3 regions of the Arthrobacter sp. 2MCAF15 genome follow, and region 1 is predicted to be linked to each of the others. Evidence: riboswitches for the same ligand, from Rfam matches in the RefSeq annotation. Region 1 holds a riboswitch; each other region holds the start of a gene.

Region 1 (3,267 bases):
CGTCCGGCACGGCCGGAGGGTGCCGTCTGGCAGGCGCCCCAGCCCGTCGCCTTGTTCAGTCTTTCGGCCCTCCCGGTCCGCTCGGTCCGCTCGGTCCGCTTGGTCCTACGGCGCTGCCGGTATCGCCGGACCTGCCGCCGGCCTTTGCGGGCAGCGAGAAACCCCTGGCGGCCCGTGATCCGGCGACGGCGCTCGCGGCTATGGTGACCAGCGCGCCCACCAGCAGGGCCGCGGCCTCGCCCGGGAGCAGGACCTGGAGTTGCGTCCCGATGCTCGCCGCCGCGGCAGGTATGCCGAGTTGGGCCGCCGACAGCACTCCGAGGGGCAACGGGAGCCCCAGTACCACCAGGGCGGCGTGCGTCAACAGGGCGCCGACGCCCAGCGCCACACCGAGGGCGATCATGTCCGGATGTCCGGCCAGGTCCTTAAGGGTCAGTGATGCGCCCAGCCAGACGAAGAACACCGGACCCAGGAAGCCGTCGCTGAGGGCGAACAGTTGCCGGGCCAGCCGCCTCGGTTCCCCGACGGCGGCCACCGCCAGGCCGAGGGAAAAGCCTGCCAACATCACGGACACGTTGCTCCACGTCGCGACCGCGGCCAGGGCGAAGAGAACCACCAGCTGGATCCGCAGCTCGAGGGCAAACTTGCGGCTTTCGGAAAGTCGGTGCATGCGCCCGTTGATTCCCCTGCGATCGAGCCAGCGCAGTACGACAAAGAGAACCACCGCGCAGCCGGTCACCGTGAGCACGCCCAGCGCCGCCCGGAGCGCGTGCGGCGGGTCCACCATGAGCGGCAGCGCCACTATGCAGGCTACGTCCGCGATGGCCACTTGCGCAGTCATGGAGATGACGTGGGGTCCGCCGAGGCGGAGGGAATCGATGATCGGCAGGACCAGCGCGGCTGAGGAGGATGCCAGAAGCACTGCGTAGAGGGGAGCATGTCCAGTCCCAAAGAGCAGGCCTATGCCGGTTCCGACCGCCACCGCTGCCGCCGCGCACGCAGCGGCGCGGCGGGAACCACTGCCGAGGGCGGAGCGGATCTGCGGATCCCGCACGGGAACATGGGTTCCGGCCACAAACATCATTAGCGCAAACCCGATATTGGCCAGCAGGCTGAACGTCGGGTCCGCCGGATCAACCAGGGCCAGGCCCGAGCGCCCGATCACGATGCCGGCCAGCAGCTCTCCCAGCACCACGGGCAACCGCCAGCGCACCGGCAGCGCCAGAAGCGGGCCGGCCAGTGCGACGACGGCGATCAGCGCCAGGGACAGGAACGTCACGGCTCGCCCCGCCGGACCTGCCCGGGGCCCACCGGGGCAGCAGGCTCGGCCTGGATGGTGGCGTCCGTGGCCACCGGGTCCTTCGTCATGGAAAGAGATTAGTCCCGTTGACCCTGCAGTGGCCTGGGTGTTGGCAATCAGGAGGTCGTTGACCGCCGTTCCACCACGGCGTAGGCCTTTCCCTCCAGGAAGGCCCAGTCGTTGACAACCATGTAGCCTAGCGAGTCCACCCGGTCATTGAGCACGTGCTCGTCGAAGCCCCTGTCACGAGGTTCCGCATCCCAGGTGGCCACATGGACGTCCCGGCCGTCCAAGATCAGCAGCTCGGTATTGACGTCGAAATCCTCCTTGGGCTGGCTGCTCAACTGGCAGATGGCGACACACAGGCTGTTCATTTCGGGCCTCCGCTTCGAGGTGGTGCTGATGGCATCATCCTACGTTCGGATGCGGCCCCGCCCCATGGGCAACCGACGGACGGCACTGTGGCCTCCGTTACCTGAATGTGACATTGGCGTGCGGTTCGCGTTACGGTGGTTAGGTGCCTGTTTCTCCGATACAGGCGCTCCCCAGCCGATTGCCTAACTCTGCCGCGGCCCCGGGGGTAACTCGCATCGACGCCGGCAGAGACGGGGAAACCACTTTTGGCCTGCTGACATGCAGGTCTTGGGGTGAAGCCGCACAGCGCCCGCCATGACGGGCCCGGGAGTGCGGCCGGGTGACTCCCATCCGAATCCGACAGCTCACCTCGCAGGCATTGGGAGAGGCTACATCCATGTCTTCAATCAGTACTTTTGCGCGCCATAGCGCCATTCTCGCCGCCGCCTCCGGGCTGGTGCTGACGGGCTCGATGGCCGCCAACGCCGCCTCGACCCCCGTGCAGCGGGACTCCGCTCCGGCCTCCAAGGTGGACGTAGCGGGACAGGTCAGCGCCCCCGTCAACGCCGATTCCAGCGTCAAGATCAGCTTCGACCGCCCCGCGGTGGCTTCCGTCGCCGCGCCGGTCATCGAACAGCCTGTTGCCGCGGCACCGGCTCCCGCAGCTGCCCCGGCGGCAGCGCCCGCAGCAGCACCTAAGGCAACAGTGCAGGTGCAGTCGGCCCCCGCCGCCGCGCCGGCTGCGGCGCCCGCCGGCGGACGCAACGCCATCATGCTTTCTGCCGCCTACAGCCAGCTGGGTATCACCCAGGACTGCACCGCCATGGTCGAAAAGGCCCTTGGCGCCGCAGGCAAGCCCGTTGGCGACATCGGTCCCCGGGCATTCCTTGGCCTCGGAACCGTTGTGGGCACCCCGCAGCCTGGCGACATGGTGGTCCAGTCCGGCCACGTTGGCATCTACGCCGGCAACGGCCAGGTGATCAGCGGCGGCATGAACGGTAAGAACCAGACCATGGTCCACCCGCTGTCCTGGCTCACCGCGACCGGTGGCGTGACCTTCGTCCGCGCCTAATCCAGCGCTCCTATTCCAGTAGGGGCCAGGCAGCCCTGCCGGGGCCAGGCAACCCGGAAAGACCGGCGATCGATTTCCTTTGGGGGCAATCGATCGCCGGTCTTTTCTGTGTCTGCCGTCCTATCTGCCAGCATTGCCGTGTGTCCAGGGGCACACCACTTCAGGCATTGCCGCTTCAGGCAGTGACGCTTCCGGCCAGCGGAAGCGTCATCTTCATGACCGTTCCCTCGGCTCCAGTCGCAGCCACCTCGACGGCGCCGCCAGCGGCGACGGCGATCTCGCGGACCAAAGCCAGGCCGATGCCAAAGCTCCGCTGTCCGTGTGAGCCGCCGGTGCTGGCGGTCCGGACGAAGCGGTCAAAGATCCGGGCCTGATCCACGCCGGTAATCCCGGTTCCTGTATCCGCGACGGTAATCACCGCGCTGTTCTGCTCGATCGAGGTCCTGATGGTCACACGGCCGCCCGGAGGAGTGTGCGCGAGGGCGTTGTCCGCCAGGGCCAGCACGGCACGGCGCAGCGCATTCTTCTCGATGCGGGCCAA
Region 2 (3,267 bases), on a different contig from region 1:
CCTCGCATGAACTCCGCACGCCGCTGACGGCTATCCGCGGCTACACCGAGCTGATGCGGATGACAGAGCACTTCACCGCCGACGGCGAGAGGTCCCTCGCCCGCGTGCAAAGCCAGTCCGAACGCATGACCACCCTGGTTGAGGACCTGCTTTTACTGGCGCGCCTGGACGAGGGACAGCCGCTGAAGGTCAGCGACGTCGACCTCACGCAGCTGGCCATTGAGACGGTGAGCGATGAGAAAGTCATGGCCCCGGACCGCGTCTGGCAGCTGGAACTTCCGGAGGAGCCCGTGGTGGTCCGCGGCGATGCGACCCAGCTTCACCAGGTCCTCGCCAACCTCCTGTCCAATGCGCGCAAGCACACGGACCCCGGGACCACGGTGGTCACGGGCGTGATGCGTTCGGCGGATGGAAGCGCCGTGGTTACCGTGACGGACAACGGCAGCGGCATCGCCCCGGAATTCATCGGCCGGGTCTTCGCCCGGTTCGCACGGGCCGACGCCGCGCGCACCAATCCCACCGCCAGCCCCGCCAACACACCGGTCGCTGCGACGGCGGGGGCCAGGTCCGGGCCCGCCGTCCGCCCGGCTTCCGGGGCCGTTTCCGGTACTCCTTCCGGCAGCCGTGGCAGTGCCGGGGCAGCTGCTCACGCCCCGACCTCGGAGGGCACGAGCGGTCTGGGCTTGTCCATTGTCCAGTCGATTGTGGAGGCCCACGGGGGCACCGTTGAAGTCACCTCCCGGCCCGGCCGCACGGAGTTTGCGGTGCGGCTGCCCGCGGCGCCGCCGTCGTTGTAGGCCCAGCAGGATTCACCGCCGACCCGCGCAATGTTCCTGCGCAAGCCGACACCCCGCCCGCTGTGACTCCTGTTACCAAAATGTGACTTAAGCGCCGAGGTCCTGTAGCGTCGTTGTGGTGCGGCCTCCATTGGTGCCGCATATCCGGACGGACGCCAAACTCTGCCGCTTCCCGGATTCCGCTGGACCAGGCAGAGGCGGGGGACCCAGAGTTCCCGGGCATTCTGCATTCATGCGCCCTCGGGGTGAAGCCGACACGTGATTTTCCGTGCGGCCGGATGACCTCATCCGAACCCGACAGCTAACTCCGCCGGCGTTGAGAGGCCCATCATGACTGAACTCCAGGTACAAACGCGCCCTGACGGCGATTCCCATTTCCGCTCCACCAAGTCGCGCCACCGCGCCGAACCAGCCACGCAGGCATCCGCCCTGTCCAAGCTGACTACCGGACTCGGCATCACTGCACGCCGCGCCGCCGTCGTAACCGCCGCTTGCGCCCTGCTGGTGGGAGGCGGCGCCGCCAGCCAGGCGGCGGAGCCGGGCACTCACACGAATGCTGCGGGCAGCCAAACGGCCACGAGCGCCGATCCGCTGGCCAAGCTCAACTTCGAACGAGTCCAGATCGCCGCTCCGGCGGAAAAAAACGTGGCACCCACGCTCTCGGAAGTCAAGGCCGCCGAGCCCCCGGCCGCCCCGGTTGCTGCTGCGCCCGCACCGGCCCCGGCTCCCGCGGCCGCTCCCGCACCGGCACCGGCTCCCGCAGCCGCTCCTGCACCGGCCCCCGCTCCCGCATCGGCACCGGCACCGGCAGCTGTTCCCGCCCCCGCACCGGTTGCTGTCGACGACCCCGCCGGAGCCCAGGCGTACGCCGCGTCCCAGCTGGGCAGCTATGGCTGGGCCCCTGGTGAGATGCAGTGCCTGCAGAAGCTCTGGACCAAGGAATCGGACTGGAAGACCACCGCCACCAACGCCAGCAGCGGCGCCTACGGAGTGGTTCAGTCCCTGCCCGCCTCGAAGATGGCGAGCGCCGGTGCCGACTACATGACCAACTACCGGACCCAGATCAATTGGGGCCTGAACTACGTCAAGGAACGCTACGGCTCCCCCTGCGGCGCGCTGAACTTCCACTACGCACACAACTGGTACTAAACCGGCACTAGCCGGACCGCCCGGCGAGGGTGGTTGAGGCCCCGGATCCACGTGGATCCGGGGCCTCCTGTGCGTCCGCGGCCGGTACGATTTTGGCCGGCCGGCCTGGCGCCGGACTTCCACAGCCCCCGCACAGCTTGGCCCTAAAGCCCTCATATGGGCCGGCGCGAAAGTTGAGCCATGACATTCACAGACCAGGCCACAGGAACCCTGTCCCGTTCCACGGCGACGCCGGCCGGTCCGGCGGCCCCGCCCTCCCCGTCCGGACTTGAGCCGTCGGGGCCTGCATCGTCCGGGCCCGCATCGTCGGGCCTGACCGTGGCCGATGCGCCGGCCCCGGGACCGTTCGCCGGAGCGCTTACCGGCCCCGGCGGCCGGCGCGCACCCATTGACACACGCGGCAGCACACCGTTGCTGGACGTCACGATTCCGGTCTTCAACGAGGAGCGGGACCTTGAAGCGTGCCTGCGCCGGCTCCACGCGTACCTTATCGGCGCCTTCCCGCACTCTTTCCGGATCACTGTGGCGGACAACGCCAGCACCGACGGAACCCTCAAGACCGCGGAGCGCGTGGCCCGCGAGTTGCGCGAAGTGATGGTGGTCCACATGGCTGAAAAGGGCCGGGGAAACGCGCTTCGCAAAGTTTGGCTCTCCTCGCCGTCGCCGGTCCTGGCCTACATGGACGTGGACCTTTCCACGGACCTGGCGGCCCTCGGCCCCCTGCTCGCCCCGCTCATTTCGGGGCACTCCGATCTGGCGATCGGCACCCGGCTGACCCGCAACTCACGCGTGGTCCGCGGACCCAAGCGGGAGTTCATCTCGCGCAGCTACAACTTCCTGCTGCAGTCCCTCATGGGGGCCCACTTCAGCGACGCCCAGTGCGGGTTCAAGGCGATCCGGGCGGACGTGGCCCGGCAACTGCTCCCCCACACCCTGGACAACGCCTGGTTCTTCGACACCGAGCTGCTGGTGCTGGCAGAAAAGTGCGGCCTGCGCGTCCACGAAGTCCCGGTGGACTGGACCGACGACCCCGATTCCAGCGTGGACATCGTCCAGACCGCCCTCGCGGACCTGCGCGGCATGGCACGGTTGAGCCGGGACCTGGTTTCGGGCCGGATCCCGGTTCCCGAACTGCGCGCCGCACTGGCCCGCGGACCGCTGCCGGCGTCCTCGCGGTTCCAGGAACAAAGCCCCGGCGGAAGCCTCTTCGGGCAGCTGGTCCGCTTCGGCAGCATCGGGGTGGCCTCCACCCTGGCGTACCTGGCAATCTTCCTGCTCTGCCGACAATTCATGGACCCGCAGCTGGCAAACTTCCTCGCGC
Region 3 (3,267 bases), on a different contig from region 1:
CGGAGGACCTTGGCATGTCACAGGCAAGGACCAGGGTAAACGGCGCCGGAGCAGCGTCCCCACGCCCGACGGAATGGCCCGAGGCCAGCGCGTCCAGGCCCGCGGCGATGGCAGCGGCCGGCCCGGCGAAGGGCGGCTCCTCCCGGCAGGTCAGGACGCCGTCGGGCAGGTTCCCCGGGTCCGGCCCGACGACGACGGCGCGCCCCGCCCCGCCCGCGGCGCCCAGTGACCGCTCGAGGAGGGTGGCGCCGTCGTACACCAGCCGGGATTTGGGCACGCCGCCCAGGCGGGAGGACCTCCCCCCGGCGAGAATGATGGCATCGAACTCCACCGGCTCAGCCTAGCGCGGCGCCGGCTACGGGCAGATCAGGCACGGCCCGCGCCAGCCCAGAGGTCAGGCGGCCGATTCCGGCAGCAGGAAGGGATCCCAGGCGGGCGTCGGCTTCTCGAGTTCCTTGATCTGCCAGATCGCGCCCTTCGGGGGGCCCGGAACAAACCCGATCTTCCAGCCCATCTCCGCCGGAGTGTGGTCGCTCTTGGCGTTGTTGCAGCGCAGGCAGGCCGCCACCAGGTTCTCCCAGGAATCGGCGCCACCCCGGGACTTGGGCTGGACGTGGTCGATCGTGTGCGCCGCCTTGCCGCAGTAGGCGCAGCGGTGGGCATCCCGGCGGAGCACCCCGCGGCGGCTCACCGCCGTCATGGTGTTGTACCTCGGACGGATGTAGCGGTTCAGCAGGATCACGGACGGGCGGCCCAGGATGTCCTGGGGGCCGACGACGGGGTCGTCCCCTTCCGCCACAACGCTGGCCTTTCCGGTCAGGACAAGGACGAGCGCCCGGCGGAAGGTGATTACCGCCAGTGGTTCATATCCAGCATTCAGAACGAGAGTGCGCATCCGCATACCTCTTCACGGCCGCACCCGCCAGCGGCACGAGGGCCGGCTGCCCTCTGCATGGTCGGGCTATGGATCGACAACACAAGAGTAAACACTCAGGTGCCGGATCACCGAATATTTTTTCACCGGCGCGGCCGTGCGCGCGCAAAGTTCATGGCGCGGTCACGCAAAAGACCCCCGCCAAAGGGCGGGGGTCTTTCGAAATGCTGGAGTGCTGTGGCTTAGCCGCCGACGCGGATGAAGACCGGGCCGGAGCCGACGTTCACGCTGTACAGCGCGGTGGTGCCGCCGTTCCAGCCGCCGTGGACTGCCATGCCGTTGCCGACGTAAACCGCGATGTGGGCCATGCCCACGCCGCCGTTCTGGTAGTAGGCGAGGTCGCCCGGGCGTGCCTCGGCGGCGCTCACGGTGCGGCCCAGGGACAGGTAACCTGCCGGCCAGCCGTGGTAGTGGATGCCGGCCGCGGCCAGGGCGTTGGTGGCGAGGGCGGTGCAGTCCTGCGAAACGCCGATCTGTGCGTAGGCAGCAGCGGCGATGGTCGCGCCAGCTCCGCTGCCGATGCCGGCCGGAGCCTGGGCAGCGACGCCGCCGCTGACGCCAAGCTCGGTGCCGCCGGCGCGGGAGGCCGTGGAGTCCTGGACCTGCACAACGGGCTTCGGGGCCTCAACGACGGGAGCCGGCGTGGTGGTCACGGCGGGCTTCTCGTAGGAGATCGCGATGCTGGAGGCAGCCGAAATGGTGGCCGGAGCGGCGGACTGGACTTCCAGGGCCGAAGCGGAGGTGGATTCGCGCTGAACGTTGGTCTCAGCAGCGTTGGCTGCGATTCCGCTGGTCAGAACCAGGCCGGAAGCTGCGGCGATGACCGCGGCCTGACGGCCCATGCCACCGGCGTTGTCGCCGACAGCCTTAGCAATAACAGCCAGCGAGTTGGTCTTGGTGACCTCGACTCGGTGCCGTGCAACGGTTGCACGAGTAGTCATTAAGTTCTCTCTTTCGTGATCCTTGGACCGCGCGCTTTCGGGCGCGGACTGAGGACGCTCCGGCATCTTGGGGGTACGCCGGATCGCCCCGAAATTGGGTTACTTAGCGAAGGGTGTACTGCGAAGACGCGCCAAAAGCGGAAACTGCATGCTGTCCGGACTCGGTAGAGATTGAGCCTGCGGAACGTGATCCCATCCGGGCGCCTGAAAGGGCGGCACGTGATGTGGATTCCAGCGAGCTCGAAGGAGCCTCGCCGGTGCGCATGCGCGCAGAATTGTGGCGTGAAGACACGAAAGTAGCCTCTCCCAATGCCTACGAGGTGAGCTGTCGGATTCGGATGGGAGTCACCCGGCCGCGCTGCTTCCTTGGAAGCTTTGCGACTTAACCCCTAGGCCTTCTTTCGAAGGCCAAAATTGGTTCCCCCGCCCCTGCCAGACGATGTAATGCGAACGGACCTTGAGCGGTGGCAGAGCTAGGCAATCCACTCAAGAGCGCCAACTTCGGAAAAGTTGGCGTGCTTCAAACCCTACAGCAGTCTTGACCCAATGTCACATTCAGATCACGGCGTGTCACAAGGATTCGATAGCGGTCCATCATCTTTTTAGAGCCATCCGAGCGGGTCAACGACGTCGCCGTTGACCATCACTTCAAAGTGGAGGTGGCAGCCCGTGGAGGCGCCCGTGGTCCCGCTCATGGCGATGACATCTCCGCGCGATACCTTCTGGCCGACCCTGACCGAGGCCGAGGACAGGTGGTTGTACGTGGTCTCCAGGCCGTTGCCGTGGTCAATGACGACCCGGTTTCCGCCGCCATAGGGATGCCATCCGCTGAACGTCACTGTGCCGCTGGCGGCCGCGTGGACGGCCGTACCGCACTGGGCGGCAAAGTCCTGGCCGCGGTGGAACTCGCCCGCACCGCCGGTAATGGGGCTGACACGGTAGCCGAACGGCGAGGCGGTGATCATCTGGTCCAGCGGCGCGCCGAGGGTGCCGGCCGATGCCGCGCGTGTGATGCTGCCCACAGACTGGGCGCTGAGCAGCTGCTTGAGCTTCCCGTCCGGATCACCCTTCGTGGTGACGGCCGTTCGGCTGAAATCGACTTTTGCGGCGGCGGCAGCCGTGACATCCGGCTGTACTGCAGCAGAGAGGGCGCCTGTTCCATCAGCATTGGAGGCCAGCACGGGACTCGTGGCGGGGACCGTCACAGTGAGGACCAGGCCCGTTGCGGCCAGTGCGATGCCGGCCTTCTGCCCGACCCCACTGGCCGCGGCAAATTCCGTTACCTGACGGAACGGGCTGCGCCGCCGCCGGCGTTCATCGCGGTGCGCGTCGCGGGGGCGTTCGGCCATATGCTCTACGGCGGGACGCGGCTCCGGAGCGGGACCGGTCGCG

The links. Region 1 has a riboswitch for cyclic di-AMP ahead of AB4089_RS08445 (hypothetical protein). Riboswitches for the same ligand answer to the same signal wherever they lie in the genome.
Region 2: linked by a shared signal. The riboswitch ahead of AB4089_RS19610 (hypothetical protein) and the one ahead of AB4089_RS08445 (hypothetical protein) in region 1 are both predicted to bind cyclic di-AMP.
Region 3: linked by a shared signal. The riboswitch ahead of AB4089_RS14180 (NlpC/P60 family protein) and the one ahead of AB4089_RS08445 (hypothetical protein) in region 1 are both predicted to bind cyclic di-AMP.

What each region holds. Positions count from the first base shown of each region.
Region 1 covers NZ_JBFRGZ010000005.1:171,849-175,115, forward strand. The annotation lists gene AB4089_RS08435 (cation:proton antiporter) at 56-1,279, opposite strand; gene AB4089_RS08440 (hypothetical protein) at 1,417-1,674, opposite strand; cyclic di-AMP (ydaO/yuaA leader) riboswitch at 1,848-2,047, shown strand; gene AB4089_RS08445 (hypothetical protein) at 2,052-2,726, shown strand; gene AB4089_RS08450 (sensor histidine kinase) at 2,902-3,267, opposite strand, start outside.
Region 2 covers NZ_JBFRGZ010000021.1:28,375-31,641, reverse strand. The annotation lists gene AB4089_RS19615 (HAMP domain-containing sensor histidine kinase) at 1-797, shown strand, start outside; cyclic di-AMP (ydaO/yuaA leader) riboswitch at 968-1,125, shown strand; gene AB4089_RS19610 (hypothetical protein) at 1,128-1,946, shown strand; gene AB4089_RS19605 (glycosyltransferase) at 2,127-3,267, shown strand, end outside.
Region 3 covers NZ_JBFRGZ010000012.1:24,338-27,604, reverse strand. The annotation lists gene mobA (molybdenum cofactor guanylyltransferase) at 1-331, opposite strand, end outside; gene AB4089_RS14185 (HNH endonuclease) at 395-895, opposite strand; gene AB4089_RS14180 (NlpC/P60 family protein) at 1,117-1,875, opposite strand; cyclic di-AMP (ydaO/yuaA leader) riboswitch at 2,172-2,341, opposite strand; gene AB4089_RS14175 (M23 family metallopeptidase) at 2,478-3,267, opposite strand, start outside.